DNA from 4 places in the Streptomyces armeniacus genome. Region 3 is predicted to be linked to each of the others. Evidence: riboswitches for the same ligand, from Rfam matches in the RefSeq annotation. Region 3 holds a riboswitch; each other region holds the start of a gene.
What was found. Region 3 has a riboswitch for cyclic di-AMP ahead of DVA86_RS20115 (LysM peptidoglycan-binding domain-containing protein). Riboswitches for the same ligand answer to the same signal wherever they lie in the genome.

Region 1: linked by a shared signal. The riboswitch ahead of DVA86_RS12750 (M23 family metallopeptidase) and the one ahead of DVA86_RS20115 (LysM peptidoglycan-binding domain-containing protein) in region 3 are both predicted to bind cyclic di-AMP.
Region 2: linked by a shared signal. The riboswitch ahead of DVA86_RS22810 (M23 family metallopeptidase) and the one ahead of DVA86_RS20115 (LysM peptidoglycan-binding domain-containing protein) in region 3 are both predicted to bind cyclic di-AMP.
Region 4: linked by a shared signal. The riboswitch ahead of DVA86_RS19485 (transglycosylase family protein) and the one ahead of DVA86_RS20115 (LysM peptidoglycan-binding domain-containing protein) in region 3 are both predicted to bind cyclic di-AMP.

The regions. Positions count from the first base shown of each region.
Region 1 is NZ_CP031320.1:2,941,696-2,945,612, reverse strand. It holds gene DVA86_RS12760 (bifunctional acetate--CoA ligase family protein/GNAT family N-acetyltransferase) at 1-524, opposite strand, end outside; gene DVA86_RS12755 (HPr family phosphocarrier protein) at 620-901, shown strand; gene DVA86_RS12750 (M23 family metallopeptidase) at 1,013-1,846, opposite strand; cyclic di-AMP (ydaO/yuaA leader) riboswitch at 1,862-2,022, opposite strand; gene DVA86_RS12745 (M16 family metallopeptidase) at 2,250-3,617, opposite strand; gene DVA86_RS12740 (M16 family metallopeptidase) at 3,662-3,917, opposite strand, start outside.
Region 2 is NZ_CP031320.1:5,213,200-5,217,116, reverse strand. It holds partial or broken gene DVA86_RS22820 (SAM-dependent methyltransferase) at 1-390, shown strand, start outside; gene DVA86_RS22815 (PPOX class F420-dependent oxidoreductase) at 452-895, shown strand; gene DVA86_RS22810 (M23 family metallopeptidase) at 1,372-2,646, opposite strand; cyclic di-AMP (ydaO/yuaA leader) riboswitch at 2,659-2,801, opposite strand; gene DVA86_RS22805 (PP2C family protein-serine/threonine phosphatase) at 3,011-3,917, opposite strand, start outside.
Region 3 is NZ_CP031320.1:4,637,625-4,641,541, reverse strand. It holds gene DVA86_RS20125 (RNA polymerase sigma factor) at 1-476, opposite strand, end outside; gene DVA86_RS20120 (YciI family protein) at 473-889, opposite strand; cyclic di-AMP (ydaO/yuaA leader) riboswitch at 1,565-1,755, shown strand; gene DVA86_RS20115 (LysM peptidoglycan-binding domain-containing protein) at 1,760-2,584, shown strand; gene DVA86_RS20110 (serine/threonine-protein kinase) at 2,783-3,917, shown strand, end outside.
Region 4 is NZ_CP031320.1:4,482,427-4,486,343, reverse strand. It holds gene DVA86_RS19490 (4'-phosphopantetheinyl transferase family protein) at 1-512, shown strand, start outside; gene DVA86_RS19485 (transglycosylase family protein) at 679-1,941, opposite strand; cyclic di-AMP (ydaO/yuaA leader) riboswitch at 1,946-2,125, opposite strand; gene DVA86_RS19480 (response regulator) at 2,551-3,567, opposite strand; gene DVA86_RS19475 (oxidoreductase) at 3,564-3,917, opposite strand, start outside.

The DNA of each region.
Region 1 (3,917 bases), 1.7 Mb from region 3:
CCGTCCTCGAAGCTGCGGTGCGCGGAGTAGCCGGCGTCGGTGAAGACCTTGATCATCCGGGCGTTCGCGGGCAGCACCTCGGCGATGAAGCGCCGGATGCCGCGCTCGCGGGCCACGGCCGCGATGTGCTCCAGCATCGCGGAGGCCACGCCGCGGCCCTGATGGTCGTCGCGTACGAGGAAGGCGACCTCGGCCACGTCCGCGGGAGAGGTGGCGGGGCGGCCCTCGGCGTCGACGCGGTCGTAGCGGACGGTCGCGATGAACTCGCCGCCCACCGTGGCCGCGAGGCCGACCCGGTCGTCGTAGTCGTGGTGCGTGAAGCGGCGTACGTCGCGGTCGGAGAGCCGCGGGTACGGGGCGAAGAAGCGGTAGTACTTCGACTCGTCCGAGACCATCTCGTAGAAGGCGACGAGCCGGTCCGCGTCGTCCGGCGCGATGGGCCGTACGCGTGCGGTGCCGCCGTCGCGCAGGACGACATCCGCCTCCCAGTGCGTGGGGTAGGCGCGCTCCGCCTCGGTTCGCATGGGGTCAGGGTAACGAGCGGGCCCGGTGTTGTCGGCGCTCGCGCGCACCGTGCGAGACTGGTCTAGACAACAGGAACGATCTGAAGGGTTACACCATGGTTGAGCGCCGCGTCTCCGTCGGCTGGGCCGAGGGCCTGCACGCCCGCCCCGCCGCCATCTTCTGCCGTTCGGCCGCCGCCGCGGGCGTCCCGGTGACCGTGCGCAAGGGCGACGGCGACCCCGTCAACGCCGCCTCGATGCTCGGCGTCCTGGGTCTGGGCGCCGAGGGCGGCGACGAGATCGTGCTGGCCTCCGAGACGGACGGCGCCGAGGACGCGCTCGACCGGCTGGCGAAGCTGGTCTCCGAGGGCCTGGACGAGCTGCCGGAGACGGTCTGAGCCCGGAGTCCGACTGAGCGCGGCGCCCGCACCGGGGCGCCGCACCCGCGACATGGGACAGCCCCGGCCGTTTCGGCCGGGGCTGTTCACGTGCGCTGGTGGCGCTGGTGCTCAGAGGCTGACGCCGTGCTGCCGCAGATACGACACCGGGTCGATGTCCGAGCCGTAGTCGGGGCCGCTGCGGGCCTCGAAGTGCAGGTGCGGCCCGTTGCTGTTGCCGGTGTTGCCCGACAGGCCGATCTGCTCGCCCGAGGTCACGCTCTGGCCCACCGACACCTCGACGGACGACAGGTGACCGTACTGCGTGTACGTGCCGTCGGAGTGCTTGACCACGACGTTGTTGCCGTACGCGCCGCCCCAGCCCGCCTCGACGACCTCGCCCGCGGCGACGGACCGTACGGAGGTGCCGGACGACGCGTGGAAGTCCACGCCGGTGTGGGTGCCGGAGGACCACATGCCGCCGCCGGCGCCGTACGGCGTCGAGACGTACGAGCCCTCGATCGGCGAGACGTAGCCGCTGATCGCGGCGCGCTTGGCCTCCGCCGCGCGGGCCGCACGCTGCTCCTCGGCCTCACGGGCCTTCTCCGCCTTCTCGGCGGCCTTCTTCCTGGCCTCGGCCTCGGCCTTCTTCTTCGCCTCGGCCGCGGCCTTCGCGCGCGCCTTCGCCTGCGCCTCGGCGGCCGCCTGCTCGGCGGCGCTGGACTGGCTGCTGGCCTGCTCCGTGAGGGAGTCGGCGAGGGAATCGCCCAGAACGACGGTCTGGGTCAGCCCGGTGTCCGCGGTGTCCTGCACCTGGGGCTGCCCGGACGCGGCGGCTCCGGCGGGGGAAGCGAACGAGCTCATGACGCCGACGGTGGCGAGGCCGGCGATGCCGGCGAGGTTCGCGCTCGTACGGTTGGCGCGGGTGGGCCGGCGGTGCCGGCCCGTGGCACGGGTGAACGCCATGCTGACGGCGTGCTCCTTTCCTTCCTTCTCGCCTACCGGGTTAGCTGACGGGTTCGGAGCAGGAAGGTCTCCTACGGGCCGCCTCGTGCGAGGCCGCCCGATTCACCCCAGGGACTTCGTGGTTGGGTCCCCGGCTCCCCTGGCTCGCGCCGTGGGGGACTCGGCGATGGCTGTACGTCGGCCGCGGTTGCGGACACTTCTGACGGACAGCCGGACCGACGCTAAGCGGGAGGTCTCCCAACCACCAAGCAGATCCGGCTATTTGTCGCGCACGCCACAGCGCAGCTCGTACATCACAGAGGAATCAGACAAAAGGGCGCCCGTCTGTTTGCTCGGTTCGCCCCCGGGAATCGCTCAGATCCCCGGGGGCACCGCTCTTACGTGCAGCGCACGCGCGTTTCGGCTAACCCGTGACGACCGTCACCTCGCCGATGCCCAACTCCCGTACGGGGCCGGCGATCTGCTCCGCGTCCCCGACCAGGATCGTGACCAGCCGGTCCTCCGGGAAGGCGCTGACGGCCGCCGCCGTCGCCTCGACGGTGCCGGTCTGGGCGAGCCGCAGATACGTCTGCGCCTGGAAGTCGTCCGGCAGGTGCTGCTCCACCTGGTCGGCCAGGGTGTCCGCGACGGCCGCCGCCGTCTCGTACTTGAGCGGCGCGACGCCCACCAGGTTCTGCACGGCGGCGTCGCGCTCCTCGTCGGTCAGCCCGTCCGCGGCGAGCGTACGCAGCACCTGCCACAAGTCGCCCAGCGCCGGGCCCGTGACGTCCGTGGCGACGGAGCCGCTGATGGCGAGCATCGCCGCGCCGGAGCCGTCCGGCGCGGAGCGCAGCACCTGTGCGAAGGCGCGGACGCCGTACGTGTAGCCCTTCTCCTCGCGGAGCACGCGGTCCAGCCGGGAGGTGAGGGTGCCGCCCAGGCAGTACGTGCCGACGACCTGCGCGGGCCACACGCTGTCGTGCCGGTCGGCGCCGATACGGCCGATCAGCAGCTGCGTCTGCACGGAGCCGGGCCGGTCGACGATCACCACGCGGCCCCGGTCGTCGGCCGTGATGGGCGGCGCCTGCCGCGGCTCGGCCGCCGAACCGGTCCACGCGCCGAGCGTGTCGGCCAGCGCCTGGTCCAGCTCGACGCCGGTCAGATCGCCGACGACGACGGCGGTGGCCGTCGCGGGCCGCACGTGTGCGGCATAGAACGCGCGGACGGCCGCCGCGTCGATCCGCTCCACGGTCTCCGCGGTGCCCAGGCGCGGCCGGGAGATCCGGGAGTCCGCCGGGAACAGCTCCCTGGACAGCTCCTTGGCGGCGCGGCGGGCCGGGTTCGCCAGCTCGTGCGGGATCTCGTCGAGCCGGTTCTGCACCAGCCGCTCCACCTCGCCCTCCGGGAAGGCGGGAGCGCGCAGCGCGTCGGCGAGCAGCCCCAGCGCACGCGGCAGCCGGGACGCGGGCACCTCGAGCGAGACCCGTACGCCGGGGTGGTCGGCGTGCGTGTCCAAGGTGGCGCCGCAGCGCTCCAGTTCGGCGGCGAACTCCTCGGCGTCGTGCTTGTCGGTGCCCTCCGACAGCGCGCGGGCCATGATCGTGGCGACGCCGTCCAGGCCCTCGGGCTCGGCGTCGAGCGGCGCGACCAGGTTGACGTCGACCGCGATGACCTGCTGGCCGGGTCGGTGGCAGCGCAGCACGGTCAGGCCGTTGGGCAGGGTGCCGCGCTCGGGGGCCGGGAACGCCCAGGGGGTGGGCTCGCCCCCGGACGGGCGGGGGTGGAAGTCCATCGTGGTCTCCGCGGGCGTCGTCCCCGCGGGAGAAGCGGTGTCGCTCACTGGCCGGTCTCCTCGGCTGCGGTCTGCTGCTGCTCGGCGGGCGCTGCGCCCTCAGCGGCTTCGTAGTCGGTCTGGTCGGCACCGGTCTCGTCGGCGTCGGTGTCGGTGTCCTCGGCTGCGGTCGGCTCGTACACGAGCACCGCCCGGTTGTCCGGGCGGAGCCGGGCCCGCGCGATGTCCCGCACCTCCTCCGGGGTGATCTCCAGCACCCGCTTCACCGCGCTCAGGGCGAGCTGGGCGTCACCGAACAGC
Region 2 (3,917 bases), 580 kb from region 3:
GCCCGGACCCTGGACTTCGGCCGGCCGGTGGCCGTGATGATGCTCGGCATCCTCAACTTCGTGCTCGACACGGAGGAGGCCCGGAGCATCGTCCGGCGGCTGATGGACGCCGTCCCGTCCGGCAGCCATCTCGTGCTCACGCACCCGACGCTGGAGCTGGGCGGCGCCGCGAACGCCGACGCCATGCGCTTCTGGAACGAGCACGCCAAGCCGCCGATCACCGCCCGCAGCCGGGACGAGATCACCGGCTTCTTCGCGGGCATGGAGATCCTCGAGCCGGGCATCGTGTCGTGTTCGCGCTGGCGGCCGCCCGCGGCGGACACGGGCGGCGCCGCCGGGGAGACCCTGGACGAGGTGGCCCAGTACGGCGCCGTGGGCCGCAAGCCGTGACCGCGCGCCCCCATCGCATGTCGCATGCACCGCAAGCCCCGACCGGAGAGGACAACACACCGTGGCCGACGCGGAGTCAAGGGACGAAGCGCTGCTGGCGCTGCTCACCGAGTACGACCGTGGCGTGCTGGCCACGCTCAAACGGGACGGGCGCCCCCAGCTGTCCAACGTCAACCACACCTACGACCCCCGCACCCGCCTCATCCGCGTCTCCGTCACGGCGGACCGGGCCAAGACCCGCAACCTCGCGCGCGATCCCCGCGCCGGCTACCACGTCACCAGCGACGACGGCTGGGCCTGGACGGTGGCGGAGGGCGACGGCGAGCTGTCCGCGGTCGCGGCCGATCCCCATGACGAGGCCGTGGAGGAGCTGATCGACGTCTTCCGCGCGATCCGGGGCGAGCATCCCGACTGGGACGAGTACCGCGCGGCCATGGTCGCCGACCGGCGGCAGGTCGTACGGATCAGGGTGACGCGGGCGTACGGGCAGCCGCGGCGGCGCTGAACGGCCGTACGGCGCGGGCCGGTCCACGCGTACGACCGTGGGGCGGCGACGGGGCGGCCACGGGAAAGAGGCCGGCGACCCTGGTGTCGGGGGGTGTCCACCAGGGCCGCCGGGGTCTGTGCGGCGCCGTATGCGCTTACGTCCTCGCCGTACGCGGTTCGCCAAGTGCCGTACGCCGTCGTGGTTCCCGCTCGTGCCGGGCCGGAGACCGGCACCGGGCCGGGACCGGGGCCGGCCGGGGCGCGGCGCCGAGTGGCGCCCGTACAGGCCCCGTTGGCCGCCGCCCCGTCCCCTCCTGCGTTGCCGGGAGCCGAGGTGGGGGGCACAGCGCCCGGGCGGTTCGGGACGGCGGCACGGTCCCTGAGCGGGATGTGGGGGGTTCTGCGTTCCGGTTCCGGTGCTCCCGGTCCTGCTCCTGCTCAGGACCGGGGCCGGTCCGGGTTGATCCGGGTGTGGTCGGTGCGTCGCGCGTCCCGTCAGACGCTGAGGCCCTTGCCGCGCAGCCAGCTCAGCGGGTCGATCGCGTCGCCGCCGCCGGGCCGTACCTCCAAGTGCAGGTGCGGGCCGGTGGAGTTGCCGGTCGAGCCGACGTTGCCGATGACGTCCTTCGTGTTGACCTCTTCGCCTGCGGACACCTGCATGGAGGACAGGTGGCAGTACCACACCTCCGTGCCGTCGTTGAGCTCGAGCACGATGCGGTAGCCGTACGAGCCGGCCCAGCCGGCCTCCTTGACGGTGCCGGTGTGCACGGCGTTGACCGGCGTGCCGGTCGGGGCGGCGAAGTCCTGGCCGGTGTGGTCGTTCTCCCACATGCCGCCCGCCTGGCCGTAGCCGGAGGTGAGCTGGAAGTTGGAGGTCGGCAGGGTGTAGCTGCGGGCGAGCTTGGCGAGCCGTTCGGCCTCGGCCTTCTTCTTGGCCTCCTCGGCGGCCTTGCGCTTGGCCTCGGCCTTCTTCTTGGCCTCCGCGTCGGCCTTCTTCGCCGCTTCCTCCGCCGCCTGCTTGGCCGCCGCCGCTGCCGCGTCCTCGCGGGCCGTACGGTCCGCCTCGGACTGCTGCTGCGCGGCCTGGGCGAGGATGCGCTCGCGCAGCGCCTCGCCCGGGTCGGTCTGGCCGGACTCGGAGTCGGTGCCGGAGCCGTTGAGCGCGGCCTGGCTGAGGGGCGCGTGCGCCGCGGGGTCACTGCCCGCGTCGTCGTCGACGAGGCTGCCGATGCCCGGCAGGTTCTTGGCCGCGGGGATCTCGTCCGTGACGGCGCCCGCCATCGAGGCCAGGTCGGGCATCGAGACCGGGGCCGACGGCTTGTCCTTCGCCGTCGCCATGCCGCCCGCGCCGACCGCGGCTATCACGCCGACGCCGAGCACCGCTCCGCTGCGGGCCATCCCGCCGCGCTGCTTGGCGACGCGGTGCTTGCCGCGTACGGGCCGGATCGACTCCTCGGTCGGGTTCCACTCGTCCCAGCCGTCCGCCTCGGGCTCCGGGCCGTACGCCTCGACCGGCGCGAACGCCTGCGTCTCGTACGTCTCGTGCGGCTCGGCCGGCGTGAACGCGTGGGCCTCCGCGAACGCCTGGGCGTCGCCCGGCTCTCCGGCGCCTGGTCCCGCGTGCGGATCCGCGTACTCGGCGAGTCCGACGGGGGAGAAGGCCTGGGTTTCGTACGTTCCGTAGCCGTTGCCGTAGCGGTGGCCGCGGTCGTCTACCTCGTGGTGGTACGGACTGTACGAGACCTCGGGGGCATGCCTGTTGGACGCCACTGGGGGCGCTCTCCTTTCCTTCCTTCTCGCCTACCGGGTTAGCTGACGGGTTCGGAGCAGGAAGGTCTCCTACGGGCCGCGTCCATGGGCGGGACGAGTCCGATTCACCCCAATTGGTGGTTCCCCGGCTCCCTCGGTGCAGGTGTGTCAAGTTGTTGCTCGTGTTGTTGCACTTGCGGGATTAGGCGACGGCGCACGGTGCCGTCTCTCGTGACGGCAGTGACGACCGCGCTGCGTTATCGAACGTTAATAGACTTGCGGCCGAGATTCCAAGCGGTTCCAACGATTTTGCAAACGCTTTGGCCCGGACTTTGGTTTCACGGAAGGGCAATTGGGGCACGGCTGGAAGTGGATCACGGTGTGATCAGCGTCCGTTCGGGCCGTGTTCGGGCCCGCCCCACACCCCCGGCGGCCGCGCCCCCGGCGGCTTCGCCTCCCGCGCCCCGTCCGAGCGCCGCCCCAGCGCCAGCAGCGCCATGTCGTCCGTGTTCCCGCCGCCCGCGTGCTTCCGTACGTCCGCGACGAGCGTGTCCAGCAGCGCCTCCGGACCCGTGAAGCGGTGCCCGGACAGCCGCCTGACCGGGTCGTAGAACGTGCCGTGCTGGTCGCGGGACTCGGACAGCCCGTCGGTGTAGAGGAGGAGTTGGGCGCCGGGCGGCAGGTACGCCTCGTACGCGCGGTCCGGCCACCAGCCGAGCTCGCTCATGCCGAGCGGCAGCGCGGACACGGACGGCTCCAGATAACGCGGGGTGCCCTCGAAGAAGAGAAGCGGCGCGGGGTGGCCGCGGTTGACGATCCGCAGCCGCCCCGGATCCGCGGCCGGCACCTCGGCGAGCGCGGCGGTGGTGAACCCCTCGAACTGGTCCAGCCCGCGGCGCCTGCCGCCCTCCCGTTGCAGCGCCCGCTCCAGCCGGAGCGCGACGCCCTCCAGGGTCGGCTCCTCCTCGGCGGACTCGCGGAACGCACCGATGACGATCGCGACGGCCTCCACCGACCCGAGGCCCTTGCCGCGTACGTCGCCGACGATGAGCCGCACGCCGTACGGCGTCTCCTGCACCGCGTAGAGGTCGCCGCCGATACGGGCGTCGGACTGCGCCGCCTCGTAGCGCGCGGCGATGTCGAGGCCGCCGATACGCGCCGGAGGCACGGGCAGCACGGCGAGCTGGGCGGCCTCGGCGATGCCGCGGGCGGAGGCCAGCTGCCGGTTGCTGCGGCGGACGAGGCGGTTGATGCCGATGGCGAGGACGACCACGGTGGCCATGGTCGCCACC
Region 3 (3,917 bases):
CGCTGGGCGAGCGTGGCCTCCGGTACGAGGCAGGCGCGGGCGATCTCCGCCGTGGTGAGGCCGCCGACGGCGCGGAGGGTCAGGGCGATCTGGGACGGCGGGGACAGCTCCGGGTGGCAGCACAGGAACAGCAGCGTCAGCGTGTCGTCCTCGGACGGCGCCCGCGCCTCGCCGGGCGGCGGGGCGACGAAGTCGTCGCGCGCGGCCATGGCGGCGGCGGTCTCCTCGCGGCGGCGCCGGGCCTGCTCGCCGCGGATGTGGTCGGTGAGGCGGCGGGACGCGACCCGGATGAGCCAGCCGCGCGGGTTCCCGGGGACGCCGTCACGCGGCCACTGCACGGCGCCGGCGAGCAGCGCCTCCTGTACGGCGTCCTCGGCGGCGTCGAACCAGCCGTGGCCGTGGCGCCGTACGAGCGCGCCGAGGACCTGCGGCGCGTGGCGGCGCAGCAGGTCCTCGGGAGCGGGCGTGTCCGTCACGCGAAATCGGGCGTGCCGTCCTGGATCGGGCGCACGACGACCGGGTAGTCGGGCGCGCCCTCGGGCTGCGGACAGGTGGCGACGCGGGCGGCGATCTCGGTCGCGCGGTCGATGCTCGCGCAGTCGAGGACCCAGTACCCGGCGAGCACCTCCTTGGTCTCGCCGTAGGGGCCGTCGGAGATGACGGGCTGGCCGTCGCGCGTGGCGCTGACGAGGCGGGCCTCGGAGGGCGCCGTCAGACCCTGCGCGTCGACGAGCTCGCCGGACTCGGCGAGGTCGTTGTTGAGCGCGCCCATGAAGTCGAACATCGCCTTGAGGTCGGCCTCGGTCCACGCGGCGCCCTTCTCGGGGGTGCCGCCGCTCATCGCGTCGTAGTCCGCCTGCCGGCCGAGGACCATCAGCATGTACTTCATCACTGGACTCCTTGTGCCTGGGCTCCCCGGGGCGGGGTGCCTCTCACAGGAGACATCGGCGCCGGACCCGCTGTCTCGACATCCACGCCGGAAAAAATCCGCGAATCTCTCGCAACCGGGCCGCGCGCCGTGCCGTCTGTACGGAGGGAGCCGTTCCGCCGGCGGGGGGAACGGGACCCGGCCACGGCGGAACGGAACCCGGCGCGAAGGGGACGGGCCCCCGGCCCGTACGCGCTCCCGGAGGGTGGGTGGGCAGCAAGTCCGCCCATCGGGTGGAAACGGGCGATATGCCCCGACAGCACTGCCGGCCAATCCCCTCCCTTCAAGGGAAATCGTCAACGTATCCCCGCAATAGGGTGATTTGGTCGTTTTGCCGAACTCCCTGTGTCCGGAGTCACATCGGGGCCGAGCGCCCGTCGGCCGTTCTCCCGGGCACCTCGCCAAGTCGCGGAATTCCGGGGCCAATTCGAAACACCCTCCCATTCGCCCCTCTCACGCTCAGAAAATGATCCAATGCGCAGCGTGGACGAATTAACCGATGCGTGCACAGTGGGCCTCGGCATCCGAATCCGGCGGCTTGTCCCGCACAATCCGATGTGCTTGTGTGACCCTCGCTCCCGACCCCTATGACCGGCGGGAGTCCCGGACCGGGGCGCCGAATCCTGCCGCCCGGCGAGGGAAATAGCGCACCAGTCACTCGGCAGGAGCGGGGGAACCAGGTAAGTGCCGTGCCGCAGCTCAGCGGCCCGGCTAGGGGTGAAGCCATGCCTCCAACACCCTGCCCACACAAGGGTTTACGGGAGATATGGCCGGGCCACTCCAGCCCGAATCCGACAGCTCACCTCGCAGGCGCCAGGAGAGGACACCCCCATGTCTCGTGGCCGCCATCGTCGTCCGCGTATAACGCTCAATGCCCGCCGCATTTCCCGCCTTTCCATCGTGCTTGCCGCCGGTGGCGCGGGAATTGCCGCACCCGTTCTGACGGGTACCGCTCACGCGGCTCCCGCGCCCGCTTCCGCCAAGGCTCAGGCCCCGGCACAGGCACCGGCACACGCCGGCGCCGCCCAGTCCGAGACCGACCCGCAGTCGCAGGGGAAGAAGTCCGGCAAGTCGGACTCGTACACAGTCGCCAGCGGCGACACCCTGCACCGCATCGCCACCGACCACGGCGTCGAGGGCGGCTGGAACGCCGTCTACGAGGCCAACCGCGACACCATCGGCGGCAACCCGGACCTGATCGTGCCCGGCCAGCAGCTGACCCTCGACGCCTCCTCCGGCGGCGCCGAGAAGAGCGCCGCGCCCGGCAAGGCCCAGGGCGGCGCCAACGCCGACCAGGCCGCCGCGAAGAAGTCCGGCGGCGTGTACAAGACCCAGTCGACCAACCTGGACGGCTGGATCAACGAGGCGCTCGCCATCATGGAGAAGGAAGGCATCCCGGGCAGCTACGACGGGATCCACCGCAACATCATGCGGGAGTCCGGCGGCGACCCGAACGTCTCCAACAACTGGGACATCAACGCCCAGAACGGCACGCCGTCCATCGGTCTGCTGCAGGTCATCAAGCCGACGTTCGACGCGTTCCACGTCGAGGGCACGGCCAACGACCAGCGCGACCCGGTCGCGAACATCGTGGCCGCGTGCAACTACGCGGCGCAGACGTACGGTTCGATCGACAACGTCAACGGCCCGTACTGATCCCTTCCGGCTCCACTTCCGGCGGCGGCCGGAAGTACCGGGCCCCCGATCCGCCCCGCGGCACAGCGCCGCGGGGCGGATCGCGTTCCGCGGCCGGGTCCCGGTCGAGGACCCGTGTGCATCGTGCACACCCTGGTAGCCGTACGGACAACTCGCGGCTCTATGCTGTCCGCTCGACCGGGAGGGGACAGGACGACAATGGAGCTTCTCGGGCCATCAGGTCCGCAGCACACAGGGCCGTTCCGGACCGTCGCGGTCCTGGGCGAGGGCGGTATGGGCAGGGTGCTGCTCGGCGTCGCGCCCGACGGGCGGCTGGTCGCCGTCAAGCAGGTACACGCCGACCTGGCCGAGGACGAGGGCTTCCGGGCCCGGTTCCGGCGGGAGGTGGCCGCCTCCCGGAAGGTGTCCGGCGCCTACACGGCACCGGTCCTCGACGCCGACCCCGACGCGCCCACCCCCTGGCTCGCCTCGGCGTTCGTCCCGGGCCCCTCGCTGAGCCACGCCCTCGGCGCCGCAGGGGTGCTGCCCGTGGAGTCCGTACGGCAGTTGGCGGCGGGCCTCGCCCGGGCGCTGGCCGACGTACACCGGGCGGGCCTGATCCACCGTGACCTCAAGCCGTCCAACGTGCTGCTGGCCGAGGACGGCGTACGGGTCATCGACTTCGGGATCGCGCGGGCCGCCGAAGGGCAGACCAAGCTCACACACACCGGAGCCGTGTTGGGCTCGCCCCCGTTCATGTCGCCCGAGCAGGTGTACGGGCGGCCGCTGTCCGCCGCCAGCGACATGTTCTCCCTCGGCGCCACGCTGACCGTGGCCTGCACCGGCACCCCGCCATTCCACGGCGCCTCGGTGCCGGGCGTCCTCTACAAGGTCGCGCACGAGGAGCCGGACCTGAGCGCCGTGCCGCCGGAGCTGTACGAGCTCATCGCGCCGTGCCTCGCCAAGGACGAGGCGGACCGTCCCTCGCCGCAGGAGCTGCTGAGCCGTGTCGGCACCGTCACACCGACGGCACGGCCCTGGCCGGAGGCGGTGCACCGGCTCACCGCCGAGCAGCGGGCCGGGGTGGAACGGGCCGTCGGCTCAGCCGCCCCGCCCGCCGGAACCGTGCCCACTCCGGCCCCCGCCGCGTCTCCTCCACGGCCGGCCGTCCCGCCGGCCGCTGCCCCGCCTTCCGCACCGCCTGCCGCACCACCTGCAGTCCCAACGCCCGTCGTCCCGCCCGGCGCGAAGCCCGGGTCGCCGCGCCGCGGGCGGACCGCGTGGCTGGCCGCCGCCGCTGCTGTCGTGGCGGTCGTCGCGGTGACGGCGGCGCTCGTACTGCCGGACGACGGCG
Region 4 (3,917 bases), 160 kb from region 3:
GCGCGCGCGCCGCGTTGGGGCGGCTCGGGCTGCCGCCCGCGCCGCTGCTGCCCGGCAAGCGCGGGGCGCCGCAGTGGCCCGACGGCATCGTCGGCAGCATGACCCACTGCGAGGGCTACCGCGCGGCGGTCGTGTCCCGCGCGTCCCGATCCCTGGCGATCGGCATCGACGCCGAACCGAACGGGCCCGTGCCGGACGGCGTCCTGGAAGCGATCTCGCTTCCGTCCGAACAGAAATGGGTGAGCGCGCTTTCCGCACGCCGGCCCGAAGTGCACTGGGACCGGCTGCTGTTCAGTGCGAAGGAGAGCGTTTTCAAAACGTGGTATCCGCAGACGGGAATCGAACTCGACTTCGTGGAAGCGGAAATCGAGGTCGACGAATCCGAACGGACCTTTGAGGCGCGCTTCCTGGTGCCCGCGCCGTTGATCGGCGGCACGCACATGCGCGGCTTCTCGGGCCGCTGGCTCGTACGGGACGGGCTGATCGTGACGGGTATCCATCTGCCGCGGTAGGTCTTCGCCGCACGTGCCGCTTCCGGCCGGTCGCGTATTCCGCCGGACCCTCGCTGTGCGGGTCGCGCGCCGTGGCGGCGGGATGGGGTGGGCGCTGGTATGCGCAGAGGGCGCCGTCCCCATTCGGGGGCGGCGCCCTCTTGGGCTTGCCGGGTGGGGCCTTCGGTCAGACCGAGACGCCGTTGGCGCGGAGGTAGGCCAGCGGGTCGATGTCCGAGCCGTAGTCCGGACCCGTACGGATCTCGAAGTGCAGGTGCGGGCCGGTGCTGTTGCCGGTCGAGCCGGAGAGGCCGAGCTGGTCGCCCGCGCCGACGGTCTGGCCGGCGGAGACGGACAGCGAGGAGAGGTGGCCGTACTGGCTGTACCGGCCGTCGGAGTGCTTGACGACGACCTCGTTGCCGTACGCGCCGCCCCAGCCGGCGGAGACCACGGTGCCGCTGGTGACGGCCTTCACCGGGGTGCCGCTGGAGGCGGAGAAGTCGACGCCGGTGTGGCTGCCGCTGGACCAGCTGCCGCCGGAGGCGCCGTACGGGGTGCTGGCGGGCGCGTCGACCGGCTTCTGGAAGCCGCCCTTGTTGCTGTCGGCGGAGTCGGCGGCCTTCTCGCCACCGTTCGACTCCGGCTTGGGCGCCGGCTTCGACTCCTGCTTGGGCTGCGGCGCCGGGGCCTCGGGGCGGGCCTCGGAGCGGGAGGCGTGGGACTTGGTCGCGCCCGAACCGTCCAGGGAGAGCCGCTGGTCGGGGTAGATCAGGTCGGGGTCGTCGCCGATGACCTCGCGGTTGCCCTCGTAGACGCGCTCCCAGCCGCCCGCGACGCCCTGCGACTTGGCGATCTTGAAGAGGGTGTCGCCGGACTTCACCGTGTAGTCGGTGGGCTTGGCGTCGCGCTTGCTCCGGTCGGCGGCGGGCGCGTCGTCGCGCTTGTCCGCGCCGGCGGCCGGGGCCTCGGCCTTGGGCTGGCTCTTCGGCTCGGCCTTGGGCTCGGCCTTGGCCTCGGGCTTCGCCTGCGCCTGGCCGCCCTGGCCCGACGGGTCGATGTCGGGGTCGCCGCTGTTCTGCGAGAGACCGGCCTTCGGGCCGCAGTTCGGCCAGGCGCCCGGGCCCTGCTCGGCCAGCACCTTCTCGGCGATGGCTATCTGCTGCTCCTTGGTGGCCTGGTCGGCGGTCGCCGCGTACTCGGTGCCGCCGAAGGACTCCCACGTGCTCTGGCTGAACTGCAGGCCGCCGTAGTACCCGTTGCCGGTGTTGATGCTCCAGTCCCCGGTGGACTCGCACTGGGCGACCTTCTCCCAGGTGTCCACCGAGGCGGCGTTCGCGTTGCCCGCGCCCATGAGGGGCAGGGCGATGCCCGCGCCGCCCGCCGTGAGGGCGAGGGTGGCGCGCGCGATGCGCTGGGTGCGGGGGCGGCGGTGACGTCCGCGTGCAGACATAGTGGTGCTTCCTCTCCTACGCCTGCGAGGTGAGCTGTCGGGTTCGGGCTGGAGTTGCCCGGTCACGCACGAGTGTGTTGTGGCCACACTGTCCGCGTGACTTCACCCCAAGCCGTCCGGTGCTGTGGCGCACGGCCGGCACTTACCTGGGTCCCCCGCTCCTGCCGTTCGGTGACGTTGGCTCCTCCACCGGGCGGCAGGACTAGGCGTCCCGGCGAGGCCCGCCGCGTAAGTTGCGGCGGGATTCGAAACGAAAACACAACCAATTCGTCCCGGCAAGGAGCGTTCGTTTACCCATGCCCGGCTCCGGGAATTCGAGGGGCCCCGTATACACGGTGTGCTGCGGGCCGTTACCTCTCCGTTAGCTTCGATCTTTGCTGTGGCAACGCCAAAAGGGCCGCATGCCAGGAGAGTTGACCGGACGTAAGGCATTGCCGTGCGGTGAGTGACGTATTGCCGGGGGCGGTTCTGTTAGTCACGTCACGCCGCATCGCAGACGGTCTCATTCACGCCGAAACGACTGAAACGGACTTATTGCTCTTAGGGGATATGCGGCTCAAGTTGCTCGCCAAGTCTCGGTGAATGTCGGGAGTTAGCCGCTTCCGTACGTCACTGTCTGCCTTGGTCCGGGTCGGCCGCCCCCGCAACGCCCCCCGCGTGCCCCGGCGGTGGGGTGGCGTGATAACGGCGCTCGGGGCGCCCCGTCGTGCCGTAGCGGAGTGTCACCTCGGCGCGTCCGGTAGCGACGAAGTGCTCGAGGTAGCGGCGGGCGCTGACCCGGGAGAGGCCGCTGCGTTCGGCGCACTCGGAGGCCGAGAGTCCTTCCGGGCAGCCGTCCAGGGTGCGCCGTACGAGCGCCGCCGTCTGCGCGGTGAGCCCCTTGGGCAGGCTGGGTGCCGCCGTCGCGGCGCGCTGTCCGCCGCCGCGCGGCCCACCGCCGTACGCCCCGCCGTACGTGCCGCCCCCGCCCGGTGCGCCCTCCGTGCGGTCGCCCGCGGAGGCCGCGCGGCCCGCGCCCGTACGGACACCCCTTCCGTTGCCACCGCCACCGCCACCGCCACCGCCACCGCCACCGCCACCGCCACCGCCACGGCCACCGCCGCCGAAGACCCGGTCCAGGTCCGCCTGGTTCGCCGCGCCCAGGTCCGCCAGCTCCTGCCGCCTGTGCGCGTACTGCAGCAGCCGTTCCCGCAGGGTGCCGCCCTCGAAGGGCTTGACGATGTAGTGCACGGCGCCGCCGCGCAGTGCGCCCCGTACGGTCTCCACGTCCCGTGCGGCCGTCACCACCAGGACGTCGACCCCGTGTGTGCCGGGCTCCTCGGCGGCGCGCAGCTCACGCAGCACATCCAGGCCCGAAATGTCCGGAAGGTACATGTCCAGCAGTACCAGCTCCGGACGGAGTTCCCGCACGGACGCCAGCGCCTCGGCGCCGCTGCGTGCCTCCCCGACGACCGTGAAGCCCGGGGTCCGCTCGACCAGCGTGCGATGCAGCCGGGCCACCATGAAGTCGTCGTCCACGACGAGCACGCGGACGGGCGGTCCGGCGACACCGGCACCGTGGCGGCGTCCGCCCGCGGTGCCGGTGCCGGTGCCGGTGCCGGTCCCGCCGCTGGTGCCGCCGTTCATCCCAGCGCCCCGTACCGCACGCCGGTGAGCCGCTCCGACGCCGTCCACAGCAGCTCCGCCGCCACGTCGTTCCGCGTCCACGGGGCGCGCCAGGACGGGCCGGGGGCACCGCGTACGAGCAGCACGCGCGGGCCGGTGAACGAGTCCGGTACGACACCGGGCGCGGTCGCCGCGTACAGGCTGGGCGCCGCGCCCAGGTCCGGCGGCGAGGCGACAACGGTGTTCGCGAGCCGCATGGCGCGTTCGCCGGCCCGCCGGCCGGCCAGGCGCGGGCCCTTGGTCTGGAGTTCCGTCGCGGAGTAGCCGGGGTGCGCGGCGGCGGCGGTGAGCGCGTGTCCGTCGGCGCGCCG